Regions from separate parts of the Streptomyces sp. NPDC036813 genome, predicted to be linked through region 2. Evidence: riboswitches for the same ligand, from Rfam matches in the RefSeq annotation. Region 2 holds a riboswitch; each other region holds the start of a gene.

Region 1 (7,061 bases), on a different contig from region 2:
CGGCCGGTCGACGTCGACATGTCGGCGGCCTCTCGGGGATCCACCGCAGAGGTGACGAAACGATGGGAACCGGTGCCGTGGGGAACAGTTACGAGGACGAGTGTCGCCGATCGTTGGCCGAGGAACAGGCGAAGAGCCTTGCCGAGACCAACGACTGGGAACATGTGGACAGGGAGCGGGTCCACCAGGACTGGGACGTCCTGTACCGCGAGATCACGACTTTCCTGGACGGCGGCTTTCTGCCCGGGGACCAGCAGATCCAGGAGCTCATCCGCAGGCACTTCGACATCGTCTCCCGGTTCTACACCCCCTCCAGGGAGGCTTACGTCGGCATGTCGCTCTTCTACGCCGAGGACGAGGCCATGAGGGCGTTCCACGATTCCTACCACCCCGAGTTGGTGAAGTTCCTGGGCGCTGCCATCAAGGTGTTCGCCGAACAGGGGAGCGGGTTCGCCCCCAGCGGAGCCGAGGCTTCGGCGTAATCGGGCGACACGGGCCAGGACAGGCATGGGCGGGTGCGTCCGGACAGGGGTCCGGGCGCACCCGCCGAGGGGTGGGACGTGGTTCATGCCCAAAACTGTGACAGCCCTTGGGCGTTCCTTTCGCCTCGCTGCCGCGGCGGGATCAGCGTCGGTGGGGCGAGTGTTATCTGCGGGGTCTGATGCTGGACGCTTCGACGACGGCATCGCCCTCGCCGACCTGCTGGACGCCCTTCCTGCAGACCGCCGTGAGGCGTTCGACCTCTCCCAGCTGGTGGGGCTGCCCTACGCGGAGGCGGCAGGGGTCAGTGACCGCCCCGTCGGCACAGTGCGCTCACGGGTCGCCCGGGCGCGCACCTCGGTGATCGAGTGGCTCGACGAGGCCGAGCGCTGCACACCGGCGGCCGCCGCGGCCTGACCGGGCCCGTCGCTGCCGCCCGGACCGGCGCCCCGGCGGCAGCGGCCCGGCTCGCTCCACCGCCTCATGGACGGGCTGAATCCGTACGAGAAGCTCGGTCCCGTCGCGGTCGCGGCCGGCGCGCCGAAGTGGAGCCGGGTGCCGACGACCGAGGAGGGATACGCGGCCGTCGGCTTTCTACCCGGCGGGCTCATCCGGGCCGGGGTGCTCGCTCGTGGCGCCCCGGCCCAAGCATCGTCCGGTCAGTTCACGAGGCGGACAGCTCCCCTCGCACGGTGCGGGCTGCGGCGACCAGGTTTTCCAGGGAGGCGCGGGTCTCGGGCCAGCCGCGGGTCTTCAGGCCGCAGTCGGGGTTGACCCAGAGCCGTTCGGCGGGAATGGCCTTCAGGCCCGTGCGGAGCAGGTCGGCGGCCTCCTCGGCGCTCGGGACGCGGGGGGAGTGGATGTCGTGGACTCCGGGTCCGGCCTCGCGCGGGTAGCCGTGGGCGGCGAGCTCGCGGGCGGCCTGCATGTGGGAGCGGGCGGCCTCCAGACTGATGACGTCGGCGTCGAGGTCGTCGATCGCCTGGACGATGTCGCCGAACTCGGCGTAGCACATGTGGGTGTGGATCTGTGTGTCCTGGCGCACCCCGCCGGTGGTCAGCCGGAAGGCTTCCGTCGCCCAGTCCAGGTAGCCCGGACGGTCGGCCGCGCGCAACGGCAGGGTCTCGCGCAGCGCGGGTTCGTCCACCTGGATCACCGAAGTGCCCGCCGCCTCCAAGTCGTTGACCTCGTCGCGCAGGGCGAGGGCGACCTGACGGGCGGTGTCGGCCAGGGGCTGGTCGTCGCGGACGAAGGACCAGGCGAGCATGGTGACCGGACCGGTGAGCATGCCTTTGACCGGGCGGTCGGTGAGGGACTGGGCATACGTCGTCCAGCGCACGGTCATGGGCTCGGGGCGGGAGATGTCGCCGACGAGGACGGGCGGGCGGACGTAGCGGGTGCCGTAGGACTGGACCCAGCCGTGTCGGGTGGCGAGGTAGCCGGTGAGCTGCTCGGCGAAGTACTGGACCATGTCGTTGCGTTCGGGCTCGCCGTGCACGAGGACGTCCAGGCCGGTCTTCTCCTGGAAGGCGATCACCTCCTGGATCTCCGCCTTGATCCGTTCCTCGTAGCCTGCTGCGTCGATGCGGCCGGCGCCCAGGTCGGCGCGTGCCGTGCGCAGTTCGCCGGTCTGCGGGAAGGACCCGATGGTCGTGGTCGGAAGGAGGGGAAGGCGCAGGTGGGCCCGCTGGGCCGCGGCGCGTTCGGCGTAGGGCCGGCAACGGCGGGTGTCGGCGTCGGTGACCGCGGCGGCGCGGGCCCGCACGGCCGGGTCGTGGGTGATGGGCGAGCCCGCTCGTGAGGCGAGGTCGGCCCGGTTGGCGGCCAGTTCGGCGGTGATCGTGCCGGTGCCCTGGGCGAGGCCCCTGCCGAGCGTGACGACCTCGCGTGTCTTCTGCTGGGCGAAGGCGAGCCAGCGCAGGATCTGTGGCTCGATGTCCCGTTCAGCGGTCGCGTCGAGCGGGACGTGCAGCAGGGAGCAGGAGGCGGAGACGTCGACCCGGTCGGCCAGTCCGAGCAGAGTGCCCAGGATGGACAGGGACTTGGCCAGGTCGTCGACCCAGATGTTGCGGCCGTTGACGACTCCGGCCACCAGCCGCTTGCCGGGCAGACCCCCGACGGCGGCGAGGTCGTCCAGGTTGGCGGCGGCGGCCTCGGTGAAATCCAGGGCCAGGCCCTCCACCGGGGCCTTGGCGAGTACCGGCAGGGCCTCGCCGAGCCGGTCGAAGTAGGACGCGACGAGCAGCCTGGACCGGTCGGTGAGGGCGCCGAGGTCTCGATAGGCGCGGGTGGCGGCGTCGAGTTCGGCCGGTGTGCGGTCCTGGACGAGGGCGGGTTCGTCCAGCTGGACCCACTCGGCTCCTGCGGCGCGCAGGTCGGCCAGGACTTCGGCGTACACCGGCAGCAGCCGGTCCAGCAGGGTGAGCGGCTCGAAGTCGGGCGATGTGCCGGGTGCAGGCTTGGCCAGCAGAAGGTAGGTGACCGGGCCGACCAGCACGGGCCGGGCGGTGAGCCCCAGTGCCAGCGCCTCCTTCAGCTCGTCGACCTGCTTGCTCGCGTCGGCGGCGAAGACCGTGTCCGGACCCAGCTCGGGCACCAGGTAGTGGTAGTTGGTGTCGAACCACTTGGTCATCTCCAGCGGCGCGACGTCCTGCGTGCCGCGGGCCATCGAGAAGTACCCGTCGAGCGGATCGGCGGCCACGGCGTCCCGGTGGCGGGCGGGGACGGCGCCGACCATGACGGTGGTGTCCAGGACGTGGTCGTAGTACGAGAAGTCGCCGGTGGGCACCTCGTCGATGCCGGCCTCGGCGAGCCGCTGCCAGTTCGTACGGCGCAGGTCGGCGGCCGTGGCGTGGAGGGCGTCGGCGGTGATGCGGCCCTTCCAGTAACCCTCGATCGCCTTCTTCAGTTCCCGGCTCTGTCCCTGGCGGGGGTAGCCGTACACGGTGGCCCGTGCTGCCGCGGCTGCGGGCTTGGTGGTCACGGAGATCTCCTTCGCGAGATGAATCCCTGAGATCCCGGAAACGGGGTGAGGACGCGAAGGAACAACATGCCGGACGGTGCCGGCCGACGGCCGTCCGTTCGGTGTGTTCGCCGACCCGCCCTCGAGGTCACCGGGATGTCCGCGCACGAGTGGTTCGCACACGGGCAGTTGGCAGGTCTTCGGACTCGCGGGCACGTCTCGTCGTACGAAGTCGTACGAGACACCTACTGGCCGTCGCTTCCCAGGCCCTCCCCGGGCCCAGTGCGTATGACGGCGGTCGTTCCCGCTCACCGCTGCGGGGCAGTCCCGGATTCCCACCGGGTTCCCTCTTGCGACGCATCCCGCCTGGCGGACGGGGCGAACCAGCTGCACGGGCCAGCCTAGGGGGTGACCGTGGGAGAAGAGAGCGGGACGCTCAATATCTGCACGGTGAGGCGGATCACGTTCGTACCGCGCAGGCCACGGGGCAGGAGGCCCGCCGCACAGGCGCTTTCCCGCCGGCGCTGTGCTCGCCGCAGCTCGTAGAGAGTCTCCTCCATCTCGACCGCGGCGGTGATCGTCTCGATGACGCCGATGTCCGTGCGGATGCGGTGCGGGCGGGGGTGCCGGAACGGTCCCGCATTGTCCCGGCAGCGTTGTCTCGGCAGCGTCGGACTTGTGCGGAACGAGACCCGTCTCCCGGCCACCGTGACGCTCGCCGGGGCATGACGTCGCCCATCGGCCGACGTCATGCCCCGGAGTGTCGTGGATCAGATCACGAACGACTCGCTGGGTCCCACCACGGCGGTGAAGCCGTTGGTCGCGATGACGCGTACCAACAGCTCTTGACCGGAGTCGAGCTGGCTCGGATCCAGGGTGACGGACGGCGTCTTGAGCCCCACACCGACCGTCTGCCAGGTCCGGCCCTCGTCATCGCTGAGCTGGACGGTGAAGGTGTGGCCCTCCTCGGCGGGCCGCACCAGGTCGGCTGCGACCCTCAACCTCCGGCCGTCGACCAGCTCGGTACGCACGGCACGCGTGATCGGTGGTGCCGCCCCGGCACGGAAGGTGTCCACCACGGCCCCGCCGACGACCAGTTCGACCGCGGACACCTCCGGGCCGGCGGTGACCGTGGCGTCGACGATGCCGACTCGGTCCTCGTCGGGGGCGAGCTCGGAGTCGAGCTTGACCGGTGCGCCGTGCTCTTCGACCACGACGCCGTCCGCGGTGGTGAACCGCAGCGTTACGGGGCTGTCCGGTACCGGGGCGGTGGGTGACACGTTCGGAGCCGGATTGACGAAGGCGATTCTTCCCCGGCCCTGCGTCAGGTTCACGGTGCCGACGACGTTGACCACGGTCTGTCCGGGAGCAGGGCCGCCGCCACCGTTGGCGAACGACGGCAGGGCGTTCTCGGCCACCAGGCGGCTCCGGATCCCCTCGTAGGTGTAGACGGACGGCCACTCCCGAACGCAGTAGGTCATGATGTCGTGCCACTGGATGCCCGGCATGGCGGTCATGGGTCGGGTGTTGGCCGGATCGCCGACGTCGAAGCCCGCGAACCCCGCATCGGTCTTGGACAGCTGTCCGGCGGGGAAGGGGTAGTTGTTGAGGTCGTCCGCGGTCTCCCCGCAGAATCCCGGATGGCGCCTGCCCAACGTGTGGCCCAGTTCGTGACCCCCGTACCAGTCTCCGTACGACCCGTCCACGTCCCAGCTGAAGCTTCCGCTGGGTATTCCCGTGGGACCGCAGGCCACGACCGCCGGGTCAGGGCTGGTGTCGGGGACGCTCGCCGCAGCGCCTCGCATGAAGAAGCCCGTGTCGCTGACCATGCCGTAGTAGTGGGTGCGCGCGTCGGTTCCGGCGCTGACATCCTGGGTGCGGATCGCGGCCAGCTGCGCGTTGATGTCGCTGGAGACGAACGGGACCGGCGCCGTGGCGGCCACCACGGCCTGCGAGTGCAGCACCTGGGGCACCGGATAGGCCCGGCGGAGCCAGGAAACCAGCAGGTCGAAGTCGATGTTGCGTGGAGCATGGGTGACCGGCGGTGTGCCCTGCTGGTAGGTGAACCTGACGATCCGCACTCGCAGCGGAGGGCTGGGCTGGAAGGTCACCGTGGGACGGCGTTCGCCGCCGAGCGCGATCGGGTTTCCGGTCACGCTGTCGGTCACGCCCGACAGCCATACCGTGAGCTGGCCGGCAGCGGTGGCGGCGGCCGGCAGCACGAAGTTGAGACTGCGGTTGGCGTCGTCACGGGCGCGGGTGAGGTCACCCGCGTCAGCGTGATTGAGGGTCACCGTGTTGGCGGAGGTGACGACCACCGGCGCGGTCGACGGCCTTCGCACCGACAACTGGCCCGTGACCGTGACGGGCGCGCCGCCGTAGTAGCTCAGATACGCTCGCACCACGGTCCGCTTGTCGGCCACCAGCGGTACGGAATGGCCGAGGTCCTGCACGCCCTGGGTGACCTCCAGGGCGTCCATCTGCAAGGGGTGGGTGTTGATGTTCCCGGCGGTCAGAACGACCCCGAGCACCTCGGCCGAGCCGTCGGCGTGGTTGGCCTGGACCGCGCGTCCGGTGACGAGCGCGTTCGCCATGACCTGGACCATCAGGCGCTTTGCGGTGCGGGCGGCCTCGGACTCTGCCGCGCTCGACTGGACGGTCAGCAGTTCGCTCGCCGCCGGGTCGGGCCCCACCCACAGGCACGCCATCGGGGCTCCCCCCTGCACGGACCACAACCGCTGAACGTAACCTTCTGTGACAGCCATGACAACACGCGCCCTTCACCGTCACACCGGGTCGATCTGGACCGTGGTGATTATTGCGTCGCTGTCGCCGTGCCCGGCGGCGACAGTGCGATAGTTGGTCGCCGCGGCGGCGAGCGACTGGACGAGGTTGGCCGCATACGCGGTGTCGGCCGCCGACCCGTTGTTACTGACAGCCAGCACTTCGACGTTGTCCGGTGTGGGACCTATCCAGACGCATGCCGTGGTCGGCGAAAGGATGGACAGTTGTTGTACCTGCCCCGTCGTCGTAGCCATGGCAGAAAACCCCTTCGGTGGATGGCGGAATGGCTGTCAGAGCGGCTGGTCCAGCAGCCCCAGTTCGAGGGCGCTGTCGCTGACGTAACGCAGGTCGCCGCGGACCCGGATGCCGCCGGAAAGGAACTGCTTCCGTGCGTCGACCTGTCCGTCGAGAACGGCACGGACGGCTGCCGCGTCGCCGATCACCTCGACCAGGGTGGGCCTGCCCACGCCGGCCGCCACGTTCTCCGAAACGTTCACCTCGTTCGACCCGCATTCGAGAACGTATGTGCCGCCGCCGTCTCCGGACAGATGGAACACGATGTTTCCCGGCCGCAACGAGCGGTTCTTCGAGAGCTTGTCGGCGAGGTTGTGCAGTGACTCTTTCATGGTTCCTCCGGCCGCCTCGGCACGCCGGGATTTCTCATTGACGAGCCACTCCGGATCGATGCCCCAGCGCGTTGCTGTATCTCGACAGGGAGCGGGGAAATCCGACTGGCACGGGATCAACGGCTGCAGAGCCGGGGCCTGCCCTGGGGTGGCCCGGCGTGCTCAGCACCGACCCGGCACGTGCCGAATGCGGTGATGACGAGATCGGA
Region 2 (7,061 bases):
TCGGCATGGCCTACGGCACGCTGGCCGCGTACGGGGTGGCCTCGCCGACGCAGAAGCACTTCGGCGGCTCCGCGAAGGAGATCCCCGGCATCGGCGAGATCGGCTACATCGGCCTCACGGCGTTCGTGCTGAACGTCGCGGTGACCGTGGTCCTCACGCTCGTCCTGAAGGCCGTCAAGGCCCCCGAGGGCGTCGACGAGACCCGGCCGGAGGACTACACGGCGGACGCCGGCGACCCGGGCGTCCAGACCGAACTCCCCCCGGCCACGGCGGGCGCCGGTCACTGAGCAACCCACGCGCACGGGCCGCCGGAGAAAAACCGGCGGCCCGTCGTCGTACCCGTGGGGCACACTCACCGTCATGGACATCGTGATCCGGCCCGTCGCACCCCATGAACACGCCGCCCTCGGCGAGATCACAGCCCAGGCCTATCTCCAGGACGGGCTCCTGGACTTCGGCGAGAGCGACGAGTACCTCGGCGAGCTGCGCGACGTCGCCAAGCGTGCCGCCGCGGCCGAGGTGCTCGTCGCCACGGCCGACGACACCCTTCTCGGCGGCGTCACCTTCGTACCGGCCGGCGGCCCCATGGCCGACATCGCGCGTCCCGGCGAGGCCGAGATCCGCATGCTGGCCGTCGCCCGCGCGGCTCGCGGCCAAGGCGCCGGTGAGGCGCTGGTGCGGGCCTGCATCGACCGGGCCCGGGCCGTCGACGGCTGCGGAGCGATCGTTCTGTCGACCCAGCGGACCATGGTCACCGCCCACCGCCTCTACGAACGGCTGGGCTTCGTCCGTACGCCCGAGCGGGACTGGAACCCGCTCCCCGACCTCGACGACATCATGCTCCTCACCTACGAGTTGACGCTGTGAGATCAGCGCAACACAACATCTGGGGGTGACGCGACAGCCCGGCACTAGATGTATGCTCATGCTCGCTGTCGTCGCAGGGGAATCCGGTGCGAATCCGGAACTGTCCCGCAACGGTGTACATGCGTGCTTCGCGCACGCTGGTCCAGTCCGAGGACCTGCCGACAGTGCACCCGGCCACCCGGCCGGCGTGCCCTGACGTCCGGGCCTCGTGGAATGGGCCGGTGGACGCGACGCCGCGTGCGCTCGTGTGCTGCCCCCTGCCCTCGCCGAGGCCCCGTGCCGAGCGAGGGAGAGCCCCACGTGACCATCGCGCCAGCCGATCCGGCCTCAGCCACCGAGCGGGAGCAGGACGGTCCCGGTGCCGCGCTGCTGCGCACCCTGACCGAGCTGACCATCGACCTCCCCGACGCCGACCCCGGCCGGGTCGCCGCCGCCGCGCTGCGCGGCCGCTCGGCGCACGCCGACGAGGCGGAGCTGCGGGAGCTGGCCACGGAGGCCGCCGCCGGACTCATCTCCGAGGACCCCGCCTACTCCCGGCTGGCCGCCCGTCTGCTCACCCTCACCATCCGCGCACAGGCCGCCTCCCAGGGCGTCACGTCGTTCACGGAGTCGGTCACCGTGGGGCACCGCGAGGGGCTCATCGCGGACCGGACGGCGGCGTTCGTACGGCTGCACGCCGAGCGGCTCGACGCCCTCGTCGACACCCGCGCCGACGACCGCTTCGGCTACTTCGGCCTGCGCACCCTGCACAGCCGCTACCTCCTGCGGCACCCGATCACCCGCAAGGTGATCGAGACGCCCCAGCACTTCCTGCTGCGGGTGGCGAGCGGCCTCGCCGAGGACGACACCGTCCGTTCCGTGGACGAGGTCGCGGCGCTCTACGGGCTCATGAGCCGCCTCGACTACCTGCCCTCCTCCCCCACCCTCTTCAACTCCGGCACCCGGCACCCCCAGATGTCGTCCTGCTATCTCCTCGACTCCCCGCTGGACGAGCTGGACTCCATCTACGACCGCTACCACCAGGTCGCGCGGCTCTCCAAGCACGCCGGCGGCATCGGGCTGTCGTACTCCCGCATCCGCAGCCGCGGTTCGCTGATCCGCGGCACCAACGGGCACTCCAACGGCATCGTGCCGTTCCTGAAGACGCTGGACGCCTCGGTCGCCGCGGTGAACCAGGGCGGGCGGCGCAAGGGCGCGGCCGCGGTGTACCTGGAGACCTGGCACTCCGACATCGAGGAGTTCCTGGAGCTGCGGGACAACACCGGTGAGGACGCCCGCCGTACGCACAACCTGAACCTCGCGCACTGGATCCCGGACGAGTTCATGCGCCGGGTCAACGCGGACGCGCAGTGGTCGCTGTTCTCGCCGGCCGACGTGCCGGAGCTGGTCGACCTGTGGGGCGAGGAGTTCGACGCCGCGTACCGCAAGGCGGAGGACGCGGGGCTGGCGAAGAAGACGCTTCCGGCCCGCGAGCTGTACGGCCGCATGATGCGCACCCTCGCGCAGACCGGCAACGGATGGATGACCTTCAAGGACGCAGCCAACCGCACCGCCAACCAGACGGCCCTGCCGGGCCACGTGGTCCACTCCTCCAACCTCTGCACGGAGATCCTTGAGGTCACCGACGACGGTGAGACGGCCGTCTGCAACCTCGGCTCGGTCAACCTCGGCGCGTTCGTGGCCGACGGGGACATCGACTGGGAGCGGCTGGACGCCACCGTCCGCACGGCCGTCACCTTCCTCGACCGCGTCGTCGACATCAACTTCTACCCGACCGAGCAAGCGGGCCGCTCCAACGCCAAGTGGCGCCCGGTCGGCCTGGGCGCGATGGGACTGCAGGACGTCTTCTTCAAGCTGCGGCTGCCGTTCGACTCCCCCGAGGCCATGGCCCTGTCCACCCGGATCGCCGAGCGCGTCATGCTCGCCGCGTACGAGGCCTCCGCCGACCTCGCCGAGCGCAACGGCCCGCTGCCGGCCTGGGAGAAGACCCGCACCGCGCGCGGCGTGCTGCACCCCGACCACTACGACGTGGAACTGACCTGGCCGGAGCGCTGGGAGGCACTGCGCCGCCGTATCGCCGAAACCGGCATGCGCAACTCCCTGCTCCTCGCCATCGCGCCGACCGCCACCATCGCCTCCATCGCGGGCGTGTACGAGTGCATCGAGCCGCAGGTGTCGAACCTGTTCAAGCGCGAGACGCTGTCCGGCGAGTTCCTCCAGGTGAACTCCTATCTGGTCGCCGAACTGAAGCAGCTCGGCGTGTGGGACGCCCGCACCCGTGAGGCGCTGCGCGAGTCGAGCGGCTCGGTGCAGGACTTCGCCTGGATCCCCGAGGACGTACGGCGGCTGTACCGCACGGCGTGGGAGATCCCGCAGCGCGGCCTGATCGACATGGCGGCGGCCCGGACCCCGTTCCTGGACCAGGCGCAGTCGCTCAACCTGTTCCTGGAGACGCCGACGATCGGCAAGCTCTCCTCGATGTACGCCTACGCCTGGAAGTCCGGGCTGAAGACGACGTACTACCTGCGTTCGCGCCCGGCGACGCGCATCGCCCGCGCCGCCCAGGCGCAGGCCACCGTCCCCGTCCAGCAGGCGCCCTCCGAAGAGGCGATCGCCTGCTCCCTGGAAAACCCCGAGTCCTGCGAGGCCTGCCAGTAATGACCACCCGTAACACGAATCTCCTCGACCCGGGCTTCGAACTGACCTTGCGCCCCATGCGCTACCCGGACTTCTACGAGCGTTACCGGGACGCCATCAAGAACACCTGGACCGTGGAGGAGGTCGACCTCCACTCGGACGTCGCCGACCTCGCGAAGCTGACTCCGGCGGAGCAGCACCTCATCGGCCGTCTGGTGGCGTTCTTCGCGACGGGCGACTCGATCGTCGCGAACAACCTGGTGCTGACGCTCTACAAGCACATCAACTCGCCCGAGGCGCGCCTGTACCTGTCGCGGCAGCTCTTCGAGGAGGCCGTGCACGTCCAGTTCTATCTGACGCTGCTGGACACGTACCTGCCCGACCCGGAGGACCGCGCGGCCGCCTTCGACGCGGTGGAGAACATCCCGTCCATCCGGGAGAAGGCCGGCTTCTGCTTCAAGTGGATCAACGAGGTCGAGAAGCTGGAGCGCCTCGAGTCCAAGGCCGACCGGCGCCGCTTCCTGCTGAACCTCATCTGCTTCGCGGCGTGCATCGAGGGCCTGTTCTTCTACGGCGCCTTCGCGTACGTGTACTGGTTCCGCAGCCGGGGCCTGCTGCACGGTCTCGCCACCGGCACCAACTGGGTGTTCCGTGACGAGACCATGCACATGTCGTTCGCCTTCGACGTGGTCGACACCGTCCGCAAGGAGGAGCCGGACCTCTTCGACGAGGAGCTCGGGCAGCAGGTCACCGACATGCTCGAGGAGGCCGTCGAGGCCGAGCTGCAGTTCGCGCGCGACCTGTGCGGCGACGGCCTGCCGGGCATGAACACCGACTCGATGCGGCAGTACCTGGAGTGTGTCGCCGACCAGCGGCTCACCCGGCTCGGCTTCGCCCCCGTGTACGGCTCGGAGAACCCCTTCTCCTTCATGGAGCTGCAGGGCGTTCAGGAGCTGACCAACTTCTTCGAGCGGCGCCCGTCTGCGTACCAGGTCGCGGTGGAGGGCACCGTCGACCTGGACGAGGACTTCTGAGGCGTGGTCTCTCCCCTGGTCTCCTGGGCCTCCTTGATCTGCCGGTCCATCCGCCGCTCGCGCACGGTGCCGAGCAGGGACGGCAGGATCAGGAGGACCAGGATCCCCAGGGTGAAGAGCATTCCGATGAGACCTTCGATCTGGTTTCCGTTCATGGACACCACTCTCGCGCGGGACACTCCTTACCGTGAGTGGCAGGACTGCCGTAGAGCCTCGAATTACTGCCATCGGCGAGGCACACTGGCAGCATGCTGAAGAACGTGGCGGCCGTCCTGCTCGACGGCGTGCATCCCTTCGAACTGGGGGTCGTGTGCGAGGTCTTCGGTCTCGACCGGAGCGACGACGGACTGCCGATGTACGACTTCGCGGTCGTCTCCGCCGAGGGCCCGGCGCTGGGCACGCATGTCGGCGGGCTGACCGTGTCCACGCCGTACGGCCTGGACCGGCTGGCGGAGGCCGATCTGATCGTCGTCCCGGCGGGCGACGACTACACGCACCGCATCTATCCGCCGGCACTGCTGGATGCCCTGGTGCGTGCGGCGGAGCGCGGGTCGCGAGTGCTGAGCGTGTGCTCCGGCGTGTTCGTGCTGGGCGCCGCCGGGCTGCTGCACGGGCGGCGCTGCGCGGTGCACTGGCACCACGCCGAGGAGCTGCGGCGGCAGTACCCGCGGGCGGTCGTCGAGCCGGACGTGCTCTACGTCGACGAGGATCCGGTGATCACCTCGGCGGGCACCGCCGCCGGCATCGACGCCTGTCTGCACCTGGTGCGCAAGGAGCAGGGACCGGAGGTCGCCAACAAGATCGCCCGGCGCATGGTCGTGCCGCCGCACCGGGACGGCGGGCAGGCGCAGTACATCGAACGCCCCCTGCCGAAGGACTCCTGCGACACCGTCGGCGAGGTGCTGGCGTGGATGGAGCAGCACCTCGATCAGGAGGTGACCGTCGAACAGCTCGCCGCGCGGGCCCACATGGCGCCGCGCACCTTCGCCCGGCGCTTCCAGCAGGAGACCGGCACGACGCCGTACCGGTGGATCCTTCGCCAGCGGGTGCTGCTGGCGCAGCGGCTGCTGGAGGCGACGGACGAGACGATGGACGCGATCGCCTGGCGTACCGGGTTCGGGACGGCGGCGGCGCTGCGGCACCAGTTCACGCGGGCGTTGGGCACCACGCCGAACGCCTACCGCCGTACCTTCCGCGGCCCGCAGGCCGCCTGAGCGCTCAGCGCGGTACCGCCCGTACCAGCAGCCGGTGCGGGCGCAGGGTGATGCCGACCCGGACGGCGTCGTTCGAGCCGGGCACCTGCTCGAAGCGGTACCGCGCGGCGAGCGCGGCGGTGACGAGGGTCAGCTGCGCCATCGAGAAGTGGTCGCTGGGGCACTTGCGGTTGCCGGTGCTGAACGGGCTCATGGCGTGTTTGGGCACGTCCTTGGCCCGCTCCGGAAGCCATCGGTCCGGGTCGAACTCCAGGTTGCGGGCGTACGACTTCGGATCGCGCTGGATCGCGTACGGGCTGTAGATGATGTCGGACCCGGCCGGAATGCGATAGCCACCGAGTTCGGTGTCGACGACCGCCCGCCGGGTCAATATCCATACCGCCGGCCGCAAACGCATGGCCTCGATGACGACATTGTTGGTGTGCCGCAGCGTGCGCACGTCCTCGAATGCGACGGGTCGTCCGCCGGTGACGGATTCGACTTCGTCATGGACCTTGTCGGCGTGTTCGGGGTGCTCGGCAAGTGCCTGAAGCAACCACATGATGGTGGATGCCACTGTTTCACTGCCGGGGGTGAGGATGGCGACGACCTGGTCGTGGATCTCCTGCTCCCCGATGGGGTCGCCGTTTTCGTCCTTCGCGTCCAGCAATGCCGTCAGCAAATCGTCCGGCTTTTGACCAGATGCGCGTCGCTCGGCGATGATCTCGTCGACGAGGAGATGCAAATCGGCCAGCGCCCGATTGAATTCCCGGTTCCCCGGCGTCGGCAGCCGGTACAGCGGTCCGAGCGGGACCACCATCCGCCGGTACATGCCGCGGAAGACGACCGCGAGGGCGGTGCACAGCCGCTCGGCGCGCTCGTCCATGTAGTCGCCGCGCAGCAGGCAGCGGGCGGCGATGCGCACCGCGACGCGGAACGACTCGCCGGTGCAGTCGATCGTCCCGGCATCCCGCCATCGCTCGACGAGTGCATGCGCCTCCTCCTCCATGATCGGCCCGTAGGCGGGGATCGCGTCGAGCCGGAACGCGGGCTGGATGGTGCGCCGCTGCCGGCGGTGCAGGGGGCCGTTGGCAGTGGCCACGCCCTCCTTGCCGAGCAGGCCTTCCAGGGACTCCCACAGCGGACCGGCGATGTGGTAGTCGGGGCTGAGCGCGACGGCGCCGGTCAGTTCCGGGGTGGTGACGGCGTACAGCGTCTTGGGGCCGAGCCTGAGACGGACGACGTCGCCGTGGTCGCGCAGGGCGGACATGAACCGCAGCGGGTCACGGGCCAGCTTCCAGCCGTGGCCGAGGACGGGCACAGCGCCGCC
Region 3 (7,061 bases), on a different contig from region 2:
TCGTCGATCAGTCCCACGACGTGCGGGAACGCGTCCCGGAAGAAGCCGGAGATACGGACCGTGACGTCGATGCGCGGCCGGCCCAGTTCCTCCAGGGGCACCACTTCGAAGCCGGTCACGCGGCGCGAGGCGTCGTCCCAGACGGGACGGCAGCCCAGCAGCGCCAGGATCTCGGCGATGTCGTCGCCCTGCGTGCGCATCGCCGACGTGCCCCACACCGTGAGGCCGACCGACTTCGGGTACTCGCCCGTGTCCTGGAGATAGCGGGCCACGAGCGAGTCGGCGAGCGACTGCCCGACCTCCCAGCTCAGCCGCGACGGGATCGCCTTGGGGTCGACCGAGTAGAAGTTCCGGCCGGTCGGCAGGACGTTGACCAGACCGCGGGTCGGCGAGCCGGACGGCCCCGCGGGGACGTAACCGCCGTCGAGCGCCTTGAGGATGTGCCCGATCTCGTCGGTCGTACGGGCGAGGCGCGGCACGACTTCCGTGCACGCGAACTCCAGCACGGCGACCGCGTCGGACAGTTCGGCGCCGAGGACGTCCCTGAGGAGACCACGGCTCTGCGAGGCGTCCCAGCCGCGCTCCTCCATGCCCTCCGCGATCCGCCGGCACAACTGCTCCAGCAGGTCGATCGCGTCGGATGCGGTGCGCGCCGGACCCTCCACCAGGTCCGTCAGCTCCACCGGCACCTTCACCGGGGCACCCGGCTCGCCCAGCAGCTCCTTCTCGGCCAGCCCGAAGTGCGCCGCCAGCGAGGCCCGCAGACCCGGCAGGGCGTTCGCCTGCCCGCCCCACACCTGCGAGGCGCGCAGCACGGCCAGCACCAGGTTGACGCGCGGCTCGGCGACCGGCCCGCCGCCCAGGATGTGCAGACCGTCGCGGATCTGCACGTCCTTGATCTCGCACAGATAGCCGTCGATGTGCATGACGAACTCGTCGAACGTCTCGTCGTCCGGCTGCTCGTCCACATGCAGGTCGTGGTGCAGCTCGGCCGCCTTCACCAGCGTCCAGATCTGGGCGCGGACGGCCGGCGCCTTCGCCGGGTCCAGGTCGGACACCAGCGCGTACTCGTCGAGCAGCTGCTCCAGCTTCGCCAGGTCGCCGTACGTGTCGGCGCGGGCCATCGGCGGTACGAGGTGGTCGACGACCGTGGCGTGCCCGCGCCGCTTGGCCTGGGTGCCCTCGCCGGGGTCGTTGACGATGAACGGGTAGATCAGCGGCAGGTCACCGAGGACGGCGTCGGGTGCGCACCCGCCGGACAGGCCGAGGCCCTTGCCCGGCAGCCACTCCATCGTGCCGTGCTTGCCCATGTGCACGATCGCGTCCGCGCCGAAGCTGTTGTCCAGCCAGCGGTAGGCCGCCATGTAGTGGTGGGACGGCGGCATGTCGGGGTCGTGGTAGATCGCGACCGGGTTCTCGCCGAAGCCGCGCGGCGGCTGGATCATCACGACGACGTTCCCGAACTGCAGGGACGCCAGCACGATGTCGTCGCCGTCGACGTACAGGGAGCCCGGCGGCTCGCCCCACGCCTGAAGCATGGCGTTCCTGAGCTCCGGGTCCAGCTTGTCGAACCACGCCCGGTAGTCCGCCAGCGGCACCCGCGCGGGCGCGGAGGCCAGCTGTTCCTCGGTCAGCCACTCGACGTCGTGGCCGCCGGCCTCGATCAGCCGGTGGATCAGCTCGTCACCGCCGGAGGGGTACTCGGTCAGCGCGTACCCGGCGTCCCTGAGCGCGTCCAGCACCCGCACCGCCGACGCGGGCGTGTCCAGGCCGACGGCGTTGCCGACGCGGGAGTGCTTGGTCGGGTAGGCGGTGAAGACCAGCGCGATCTTCTTCTCGGCGTTCGGCTTGTGCTTCAGCCGGGCGTGCCGCACGGCGATCCCGGCGACGCGCGCGGCCCGCTCCGGGTCGGCGACGTAGACCGGGACCTCGTCCGGGCCCTGCTCCTTGAAGGAGAACGGCACGGTGATCAGCCGGCCGTCGAACTCCGGGATCGCGACCTGCATCGCCGCGTCCATGGGGGACAGGGCCGCGTCCGACTCCTCCCAGGCGCTCTTCGACGAGGTCAGGCAGAGCCCTTGCAGCACCGGGACGTTCAGCTCGGCGAGCGCGCCGATGTCCCAGGCCTCCTCGTCGCCGCCCGCGGACGCCTGCGAGGCGTGCGTGCCGCCGGCCGCGAGCACGGTGGCGACCAGCGCGTCGGCCCGCGTGAGGAGTTCGTACAGCCCGGCGTCCGCGCCGCGCAGGGAACCGCAGTACACGGGCAGCGCGTTGGCGCCCTGCGCCTCGATCGCCTCGCACAGGGTGTCGACGAAGGCGGTGTTGCCGCTCAGTTCGTGGGCGCGGTAGAAGAGCACGCCCACGGTCGGACGCCCGTCCTCCAGCGGGTACGAGCCGTGGACACCGTACTCCGGCATCTTGCGCGGCTCCTCGAAGCCCTCACCGGTCAGCAGCACGGTGTCCGACAGGAACCGCGACAGCTCCAGCAGGTTCTCGGGGCCGCCCTCGACCAGGTACCGCAGCGCCTCGGCGACCACGCCGGCCGGCACGCTCGACTCGGCCATCAGCTCGGCGTCGGGGACGGCCTCGCCGCCCAGCAGCACCGTCGGGACGCCGGACGCCTTCAGCGCGGCGAGCCCGTCCTCCCAGGCCCGTTTGCCGCCCAGCAGCCGTACGACGGCCAGGTCCGCGCCGTCGAGCAGGCCCGGCAGTTCGGCGGCGACGTCGACGCGGGTGGGGTTGCCGATCCGGTAGTCCGCGCCGGAGGCCCGGGCCGCCAGCAGATCCGTGTCGGCGGTCGACAACAACAACACTGTGCTCATGCGGGCGCTCCCGGTGGAATGAAAGGCAGTCCTTGCGGCGCGCCGGACTCGATGAGCCGCCACAGCGCGTCCGTGTCCGCGTGCTGTTCGATGAGGTCGCCGAGCCGGTCGAGCTGCTCCTCGCGCAGCGCGGCGAAGGAGGTGTCCGGCGCGGGCACGAAGCGGCGGCCCGCGGCGGCGGCCACCTCGCGCAGGAAGGCGCGGCGGAAGCCGTCCGACTCCAGCGAGCCGTGCCAGTGGGTGCCCCACGTCTCGCCGACGCGGCAGCCGTCGAGGAAGGGCTCCCCGCCCGTCACGGAGGCGACCCCGTGGTGGATCTCGTACCCCTCGACCCGTTCGCCGAGGGCTTCCCCGACCGGCCGGGTGAGGGTCTTCTCGCGGGCGAACCGCACCCGCACGGGCAGGATGCCGAGCCCGTCGACCTGTCCCGCACGCGACTCGACCTCGTCCTCGATGTGCTCGCCGAGCACCTGGAAGCCGCCGCAGATGCCGAGGACCGGGCGGCCTTCGGCGGTCCTGCGCACGAGGGCGTCGGCAAGTCCCCGCTCCCGCAGCCACTGAAGAGCCCGCACGGTCCCGCGCGTGCCCGGGATCACCACGAGGTCCGCGTCGGCCAGCTCCTCCGGACGGTCCACGAACCGCACGACCACGCCCGGTTCGGCGGCCAGCGCGTCCACGTCGGTGAAGTTGGACATCAGCGGGATCGCGCAGACGGCGACCCGCAGCACGTCCTCGCCGACGGGCGGGGAGACGGCCGACTCGCGGACGGTGCCGCGCAGGGACACCCGCAGGCCGTCCTCCTCGTCGATGCCGAGCCCGTGCCGGAAGGGCAGGACGCCGTAGGCGGGCCGCCCGGTCAGGCCGTGCAGCATGTCCAGGCCCGGCTCCAGCAGGGAGACGTCACCGCGGAACTTGTTCACCAGGAACCCGGCGACCAGTTCCTGGTCCTCGGGCGAGAGCAGGGCGACGGTGCCGAAGAAGGACGCGAAGACACCCCCGCGGTCGATGTCGCCGACGACGAGCACGGGCAGCCGCGCACCCCGCGCGATGCCCATGTTCACGATGTCGGTCCGGCGCAGATTGATCTCGGCCGGCGAGCCCGCCCCCTCGCAGATCACCGCGTCATACGTGCCCCGCAACTCGGCCAGGCACTCCAGGACCGTGCCGAGCAGCTGCTGCTGGCGTCCGCCGTGGTAGCCGCGGGCGCTCAGCTCACCCACCGGCTTGCCCAGCAGCACCACCTGGCTGCTCTGCTCGCCACCGGGCTTGAGCAGCACCGGGTTCATCAGCGCGGTCGGCTCGATCCGGCAGGCCTGGGCCTGCATGGCCTGCGCCCGCCCGATCTCGGCGCCCTCGCGGGTGACGAAAGAGTTGAGGGACATGTTCTGCGCCTTGAAGGGCGCCACCTTCACGCCCTGCCGCACCAGCCACCGGCAGATCCCTGCGGTCACGACGCTTTTTCCGGCGTCGGAGGTGGTGCCGGCGACGAGGAGACCGCCGTTCATCGATCACGCCCTTTCCCGATGAGGCGTGCGCCCGCGCACACGCCGAGCGCAAGCCAGCTCACGCGCCGGGACAGCCGTACCGCCCGGCGGATGTCGGGGGTGGTGACGGCGCGGCCCCGCGTGTTCAGCACGGGCCGGTGCTCCACCCGTCCGCCGTACGACAGGGTGCCGCCCAGCCGCACGCCGAGCGCGCCCGCGAAGGAGGCCTCCACAGGGCCCGCGTTGGGGCTCGGGTGCTTCGCCGCGTCCGTCCGCCAGGCCCGCACGGCACCGCGCCGGTCCGGGCCGGTGAGCACGGTGAGGACGGCGGTCAGCCGGGCCCCCGGCCAGCCGGCCACGTCGTCGAGGCGGGCGGAGGCCCAGCCGAAGCGCCGCAGCCGCGGTGACTTGTGACCGACCATCGCGTCCAGGGTGTTGACCGCCCGGAACCCGAGCAGCCCGGCCACCCCGCCCACGGCGCCCCACACCAGGGCGCCCACGACGGCGTCGGAGGTGTTCTCGGCGACCGACTCGACCACGGCCCGGGCGATCCCGTCGGCGTCCAGCGCCTGCGGGTCCCGGCCGCACAGATGGGGCAGCCGGGCCCGCGCCGCCTCGACATCCCCGGCTTCCAGTGCGCGCCCGATGGCGCGGGCCTCGCGCGCGAGCGAAGTCCCCCCGACCACGGACCAGGTGGCGGCGGCGGTCAGGGCGACGGAGGCGGCGGGGGAGCGGCGTACGGAGCGGGCGGCGACGGCCCCGAGGGCGACGGCGCCGCCGGCGCAGACGGCGGTGTGCAGGGCGCCCCAGCCGCGGTGGTCGCGCCACAGGGTGCGCTCGACGGCGCCCGCGGCCCGTCCGAACACGGCGACCGGGTGCCCGCGGCGCGGATCACCGAGGATGAGGTCGCCGAGGAGGCCGGCGGCGGCGCCGTACGCGAAGACGCGCTCGGCTCGCACGGGGCTCAGCCCGCCGTGGGGTCGGGCTGGGCGTCGCTGATGGGCCTGGTCCTCAACCGGCAGCCGCACATGGCGTCATGTCCTCACTCAGGGTGTCCGCGCCCTGGTTCGAAGGAGATCGGCGGTGAGAGTTCCTGGCTCCCGGGGTCGTTCAACCCCGGTGACAGTGGCGGGACCGCGCCGGACTTCCACCGGCTTCCTCTCCTGCCGCCGCAACTTGGCTCCGGCAGTCCACCACGGCTGTTCGAGGGCCGTCAACTTGCCCTTGACCTGGGGCGGAGGAGTGTGGGCAGGCCCACACGGAGGCGACCTGCCAGGTCACAGCGGAACGCGGGGTGCCGCTCGGGCACCCCGCGTCCTGTGTGGTGAAGCCGGTCAGGCGACGATCAGGCTGATGCCGTACGCCACCGCCGCCGCGCACGCCGCGAAGCAGGCGTACGCGCCGGTGACCGCGAGGGCGGCCGAGCCGCCCTGGGCCTGAGCCCGCTCGCGGCGGGACAGGCCCATGATGCCGAGGGTGAACAGGGCCACCAGACCCACGGTGACCACGAGGCTGACACCGAAGACGGAGCCGAGGGCCGACCAGTCGATCTTCATGCTGCTTCTCTTCCTTCGTACCCGGGAGCGGCGGTCAGACGGCCGGGGCCGGGTTCGCGGTGGCCGGCTGCTCCGCCGTCGCGGCGGCGGGGGCCGGGATGGTGGCCGTCAGGCCGTCCGTGACGGCGGGGCCGGCGGCCGGGGGCGGGGTCACGGCGGCGATCGCGGTGGTGACCACGCCGGCCGGCTCCTCCTCCACGGCGTTGACGTTGGTGTGGTCGACGACCTCGCGGCGGGAGATCTTCCAGATGCCGAAGCTGGCGGCCACAAGGAAGACGGCGACAGCCGCGGTGCCCCAGGCGCCGAAGCCGGTGACGTACTCGGCGAGCGCGCCGACCAGCGCGGCGGCCGGCAGGGTCAGGCCCCAGGCGATGAACATGCGGGTCGCGGTCGACCAGCGCACCACACCGCCCTTGCGGCCCAGGCCCGCGCCCATCACGGAGCCGGAGACGACGTGCGTGGTGGACAGCGAGAAGCCGAGGTGGGAGGAGGCCAGGATGGCGGTGGCCGCGCTGGTCTGGGCGGCGAAGCCCTGCTGCGGCTGCATGTCCGTCAGGCCCTTGCCCATGGTGCGGATGATGCGCCAGCCGCCGATGTAGGTGCCGAGCGCGATGGCCAGGCCGGCGGAGAGGATCACCCACGTGGGCGGGTCGGAGTCGGGCGCGATGGCGCCGCCGGCGACCAGGGCGAGGGTGATGATGCCCATCGTCTTCTGCGCGTCGTTGGTGCCGTGGGCGAGGGAGACCAGGCCCGCGGAGGCGATCTGGCCGGCCCGGAAGCCCTTCTCGGCCGCCTTGCCGTCGGCCTTCTTGCCGAGCGTGTACGACAGACGCGTCGCGACCATCGCGGCGACGCCGGCGACGACCGGGGCGGCGACCGCGGGCAGCAGCACCTTGGTGACGAGGACGTCGCCGTGGACCGCGCCGAAGCCGGCGGAGGCGACGGTGGCGCCGATCAGACCGCCCATGAGGGCGTGGGAGGAGCTGGAGGGCAGGCCCACGAGCCAGGTCAGCAGGTTCCAGAGGATCGCGCCGACCAGGGCGGCGAAGATGACCTCGGGACGGATGCCGCTCTCGTCGACGAGACCCTTGGAGATCGTGTTGGCGACCTCCACGGAGAGGAAGGCGCCCACGAGGTTGAGGGCGGCGGACATGGCCACGGCGATCTTGGGCCGCAGCGCGCCGGTCGAGATGGTGGTG

What was found. A riboswitch is a leader RNA that binds a small molecule or an ion and turns the genes downstream of it on or off. The one in region 2 is predicted to bind cobalamin.
Region 1: linked by a shared signal. The riboswitch ahead of metE (5-methyltetrahydropteroyltriglutamate--homocysteine S-methyltransferase) and the one ahead of ACZ67Q_RS08730 (ribonucleoside-diphosphate reductase subunit alpha) in region 2 are both predicted to bind cobalamin.
Region 3: linked by a shared signal. The riboswitch ahead of ACZ67Q_RS12165 (cobalamin biosynthesis protein) and the one ahead of ACZ67Q_RS08730 (ribonucleoside-diphosphate reductase subunit alpha) in region 2 are both predicted to bind cobalamin.

The regions. Positions count from the first base shown of each region.
Region 1 covers NZ_JBVJPV010000002.1:652,289-659,349, forward strand. The annotation lists gene ACZ67Q_RS07000 (TipAS antibiotic-recognition domain-containing protein) at 63-482, shown strand; partial or broken gene ACZ67Q_RS07005 (sigma factor-like helix-turn-helix DNA-binding protein) at 673-897, shown strand; gene metE (5-methyltetrahydropteroyltriglutamate--homocysteine S-methyltransferase) at 1,145-3,463, opposite strand; cobalamin riboswitch at 3,617-3,845, opposite strand; gene ACZ67Q_RS07015 (hypothetical protein) at 3,844-4,194, opposite strand; gene ACZ67Q_RS07020 (hypothetical protein) at 4,213-6,150, opposite strand; gene ACZ67Q_RS07025 (hypothetical protein) at 6,229-6,480, opposite strand; gene ACZ67Q_RS07030 (SCP2 sterol-binding domain-containing protein) at 6,517-6,852, opposite strand.
Region 2 covers NZ_JBVJPV010000003.1:257,683-264,743, forward strand. The annotation lists gene mctP (monocarboxylate uptake permease MctP) at 1-287, shown strand, start outside; gene ACZ67Q_RS08725 (GNAT family N-acetyltransferase) at 361-867, shown strand; cobalamin riboswitch at 920-1,044, shown strand; gene ACZ67Q_RS08730 (ribonucleoside-diphosphate reductase subunit alpha) at 1,168-3,525, shown strand; gene ACZ67Q_RS08735 (ribonucleotide-diphosphate reductase subunit beta) at 3,525-4,538, shown strand; gene ACZ67Q_RS08740 (hypothetical protein) at 4,451-4,693, opposite strand; gene ACZ67Q_RS08745 (GlxA family transcriptional regulator) at 4,787-5,752, shown strand; gene ACZ67Q_RS08750 (bifunctional albaflavenone monooxygenase/terpene synthase) at 5,757-7,061, opposite strand, start outside.
Region 3 covers NZ_JBVJPV010000004.1:476,802-483,862, forward strand. The annotation lists gene cobN (cobaltochelatase subunit CobN) at 1-2,822, opposite strand, end outside; gene ACZ67Q_RS12160 (cobyric acid synthase) at 2,819-4,327, opposite strand; gene ACZ67Q_RS12165 (cobalamin biosynthesis protein) at 4,324-5,265, opposite strand; cobalamin riboswitch at 5,375-5,516, opposite strand; gene ACZ67Q_RS12170 (hypothetical protein) at 5,641-5,862, opposite strand; gene ACZ67Q_RS12175 (inorganic phosphate transporter) at 5,897-7,061, opposite strand, start outside.